Regions from separate parts of the Paenibacillus sp. FSL M8-0212 genome, predicted to be linked through region 2. Evidence: riboswitches for the same ligand, from Rfam matches in the RefSeq annotation. Region 2 holds a riboswitch; the other holds the start of a gene.
What was found. Region 2 has a riboswitch for ZMP and ZTP ahead of MKX68_RS13940 (TIGR01440 family protein). Riboswitches for the same ligand answer to the same signal wherever they lie in the genome.
Positions count from the first base shown of each region.

Region 1: it holds a riboswitch for ZMP and ZTP, as region 2 does, so the genes downstream of both, MKX68_RS02665 (GNAT family N-acetyltransferase) here and MKX68_RS13940 (TIGR01440 family protein) in region 2, are expected to answer to the same signal.

Region 1 is NZ_JBBORP010000001.1:605,424-607,626, forward strand. It holds gene MKX68_RS02660 (VOC family protein) at 20-403, opposite strand; gene MKX68_RS02665 (GNAT family N-acetyltransferase) at 579-1,052, opposite strand; ZMP/ZTP riboswitch at 1,393-1,474, opposite strand; gene MKX68_RS02670 (GNAT family N-acetyltransferase) at 1,528-2,043, opposite strand; gene MKX68_RS02675 (YfiT family bacillithiol transferase) at 2,078-2,203, opposite strand, start outside.
Region 2 is NZ_JBBORP010000001.1:3,146,914-3,149,116, reverse strand. It holds gene glyA (serine hydroxymethyltransferase) at 1-248, opposite strand, end outside; gene MKX68_RS13940 (TIGR01440 family protein) at 504-1,097, opposite strand; ZMP/ZTP riboswitch at 1,239-1,320, opposite strand; gene MKX68_RS13935 (low molecular weight protein arginine phosphatase) at 1,417-1,989, opposite strand; gene MKX68_RS13930 (manganese efflux pump MntP) at 2,048-2,203, opposite strand, start outside.

The DNA.
Region 1 (2,203 bases), 2.5 Mb from region 2:
TGGGGTTTTGTGTTGTAACTTACTTCGCCCGTTCCAAGACTGCAAAGTAATTCCCTTCATTATCAGCAAAGTTGAAGACACGCCCGGTGGGCATCTCAACAATCTCTCCAACCGTTACATGTTTACCAGACAAGTCGGCATATAACTGATCCAGGTTTTCGGTGAAGAACATTAACGAAGGTGTGCCCAGATTTACACCCGCCGACATCCGCTCCACAAACTCCTTGTCATGAAGAATAATGCTTGTCTGCGAATTTGGGGTAGGCGCAATCTCAATCCATCTCATACCCTCGTCAAGGTTTACTTCATCCACAATGTGGAATCCTGCAACTTCCGTCCAAAATGCCAGTGATTCATCCTGATTGTTGACATACAACATAACCTGTCCGACTTTGCTAAACATGGATCAATCACTCCTCTGATCATCTAATCTCTTAACATCCTGCTTATCATTCCTCAAATTCCAATAGAGTATAACATGCGGGACAGCTTTTTTATCATCTTTCTTTGCAAGTACATGCAACTTAAACTGAAGTACACTTTTATGCTTCCACTACAATTAGTTTTTTGAAGTCCCCTTATAAGGTTTTAACAAGTGAAAGTCTATGAAACCCCGAGGTATAATAATTCATATCGATACTTTCCTTTTGAAAATTCATTCGTTCATAAAATACAAGCGCTGCTTCATTTTCTTTATGATCAAGTGTGTAAAGCATGACATCACTACATCCAAATTCAGCTATTTTTAAACATATTTTTGTAATCAGTGTACGTGCTACTCCCTGTCGAAGGTGTGATTTGCTTGTAACAACGCCAACGATTTCATACCGGTTAACAGTAGGCTGAAAGATATAACCAGCATGACCTATGACAACATCTGCTTCGTCAACCATGACATAATAAGCACTGATACGTTCATCCGTCATTTTTAAAAACGAATCCCAGCGCGCAGGATACTGATCGCGTATAAACGAAGGAAATTGAAATTCATGATCCGTCATCATTTTCAGCACGGCTGGCTGATCAATCGCTTGAAAAAGGCGAATAGTCATCTTTTTATCCCCTACCTCTTAGTGTACATGTAGACATCTTTTAAGTTACCAGCTTCATAATATGGATACTCTAGTTTTTGCTGAACTTGAAGGACGATCTCCGTAGACGTTAACATTTCGACCAAGTATAGACCCAGGTCAATGGAAGCCGTAACCCCCGCGCCAGTTACTGTATTACTATCACGCACTACACGCGCTGAAATTACTTCTGCACAATAAGGAGTCAATAAATCATAAGCAGATGAGTTGGTAGTAGCCTTTTTCCATTCAGGAAACCTGCTGCCGCCACCTGTCCTTTCATTCCCTGAATAATAAATAAAGTGTTTGATCAAAAGATCAAACACTTTGCCCAGGCGTACGGCATATAATATATGTGCTTCCTCGTGGTTCACTCCACGTTTACGCCAGTCACACATAACAGATATTTAACAACTAGTATACATGACATCTTTTCATCATTGTATATATTATGAAATTAATGCGTGGCTTTTAACTTCTTCGTAAGATAAAGTACAACATCGTCGTCCATAATTGTTTCTTCACCCGGCTGAATGTAATGATCATGCTTGTGTACACCGTGACCGTCTGGTATGTACCCGCGATGGGCATATAGAACTTGCGCTTTGCCATAATCAGAAAATACGCCTACACCAATGCCTGCTACATCCGTTCGTTCCAGAATAACTTCCTCTGCTCGGTCCATCAACCGTGAACCAATACCTTGGCGCTGGAACTTCATCAGCACATTAAAATCGTTAATTTCGGGAATGCCTTGTTCCCTGAAAGACGGGTAGCTGGAATACCACAATACATTCACGTATCCGGCAAATTCTCCATTTAACTCGGCTACCAAGGTTACGCGCTCCCCATTCTGTTGTTCAGCCAAGTAACGAAGATACTGCTCAGCGAATCTCCCCCAACCCTGCTCCTGAAACGCCTTTGATATAATTACAGGATCGCTCTCATTTAATAGTCTGATATGTACACTCAATGATGAATCCTCCTTAAAAAGATATTTCTTCTTGCTATATTCCCAGTCTATCCCGAAGCGATGTGATGTGAGCAACATGGTGTTTGCCATGCCAAGCATACATGCCCAGATTATAATCCAGTCTTGTCGTTTCTTCCGATGAGGGATGATAAAATTGTTT
Region 2 (2,203 bases):
CCGAACAATTCTTTTGCACGATCACGCGCGATGTCTTCAACGATGTCCACATGCTCACAACCGCCATAGTAACGTTTGCCTGGATATCCTTCAGCGTACTTGTTGGTCAGAACAGATCCCATTGCTTCAATTACTGCTTCACTTACGATGTTCTCGGATGCAATCAGTTCGATGTTGTTCTGTTGACGTTTCAGTTCAAGATTCATCGCTTCCAGTACTGCCGGGTCATTCTTGCGCAATTGTTCCATGATTAAATTCCTCCCAGTTTATAAGTGAATTTATAAAGTGAAACTAATGTTTACACGAAAACGGCGAGTGCAACACCAATCTGAAGAAACGAAGTAGTCGTCAAAAAGCTTTCTTTAGAAAGCTACTCCGGAAGCATAGGCTATCACCGGATTTCCCCTTTAAATAGGGAATAAAAAATCTGGGGATAACAGCGATCGGAAGATGGTGATGCAATCAAAGTCAGGAGTGTAACCCAATTAGTCTCGCTTTATATGTTAGTCACAAAATGTTGAATCTGGTTGTTCTTCCATACGATACACCGCGCGTTCGCCGCCAATCAACTTCGGACGAGTCAACGCTGTGGTCACACGTGCATCTCCAACATAGCGGAGCGCTGTACGATAGGGTACGGCTACATGCCGGAGATGCATCCCAATCATCGTCTCCCCAATGTCCAGTCCCGCATGGGCCTGCACATGTTCAGCCAGGCATGGATCGGTCAGCGAACGATATGCTGCGGATGCCATTGAACCTCCGGCCTTGGGCACGGGTACTGCACCAACCTCGGTCAATCCAAGACGAGTAAGCACAGAACGCTCCATTACCAGCGCACGGTTCAGATGCTCACAACATTGGAATACCGTGTCAAAACCGAATTCCTCCTGCACCTCGCGTATACCCGCAAGAAGCTGCTGTGCCACTTCAATGGCACCACTCGTACCAATCCGAGCGCCTGCGACTTCACTTGTACTTGTACCGATCACAACGATCTGTCCAGGCCCAAGCTGTCCAGCAAGCGCCAGTTCATGCAGAATAGACGCGGTCTGTTCCTGCAATCCGGGTTGTTCCGAATCTAACTCTATAGTCATCCTATCATCGCCTCCCGATAAAATCATGCCCGCTGTCTCTTGGTTGTCCTTCGTATTCTTGCACGGCATCTCAGGTACTATTATAGCGAATAATCAGATGAAAGACGAAAAAAAGAGCAGTCTGCGGGTAACGCAGAATTGCTCTTTTGCCCAGGCGACCGGCCGTTTGTTCCGGTGCTCCATCGTGGTTATGCCCACTTCGTCGCCAGTTACACCGGATCCCTGTTTTCCCCTTCATCATAAAACAACCCGCGGCTAAAATCAACGGTTAATTTACATCACGTGTCCTATTTCTATAACCTGCCTCGCAGGATCAGAATTATCTCAGCTTATCCAAAAGCCGGTCCAATGCCGTCCGAATCTCAGCTGCAGCTATATTGTAATCATCACGACTTCCCCCAAACGGATCAGAGATGTCGAAACTTGGAATTCGTTGTCTAATCTCAATGGCTCGCTCCCGCTCCGATGCCAGGATCTCTTGCCCAAGGGCACGTTTCATCTCCAGCGTTGCAAACAGGCTGTCCAACTCCTGGACATCACTTAATACCTGTTCATCATCCTCCACATATTCTTTCAATGTATAGGTTTTGTGGACTGAATCGGGAAAAACCTGCATGACATGCTGCTTGTGACTCCGTGTTAATGTTAGAACCAGATCGGCCCAACCTACCAGGTTAGAGCTAAGTTGTGTGGAATGAGGTGGACCTTCAACGTTATGATCTCTCAAAACCGCTTCAGCATGACGAGAGATCGGCATACCCGACGTTGCTGCCACACCTGCGGAACGAACTTCTACCTGAATGCCACGCTCCGATGCCAGTTTTCGCAAAAGCCCCTCTGCCATGGGGCTGCGGCACGTATTTCCTGTACATACGAATAAAATATGTTTCATTGTGTTAGCCTCCCCATTTTACATATGATGCGAATGATATGATATCTCAAGTTTTATTCTAAAATATAAACAAAAGTCCAAACGCAAGCAAGATTGCGCCACCAATAGCTTCGCCGTAATCCCCGAGATTCTGACTCACCCGACGGCCTAATAGCAGACCCATAACCGACATCACCCCGCCACAAAAGCCGAAAGCAAGTACGGTTAAGATCAG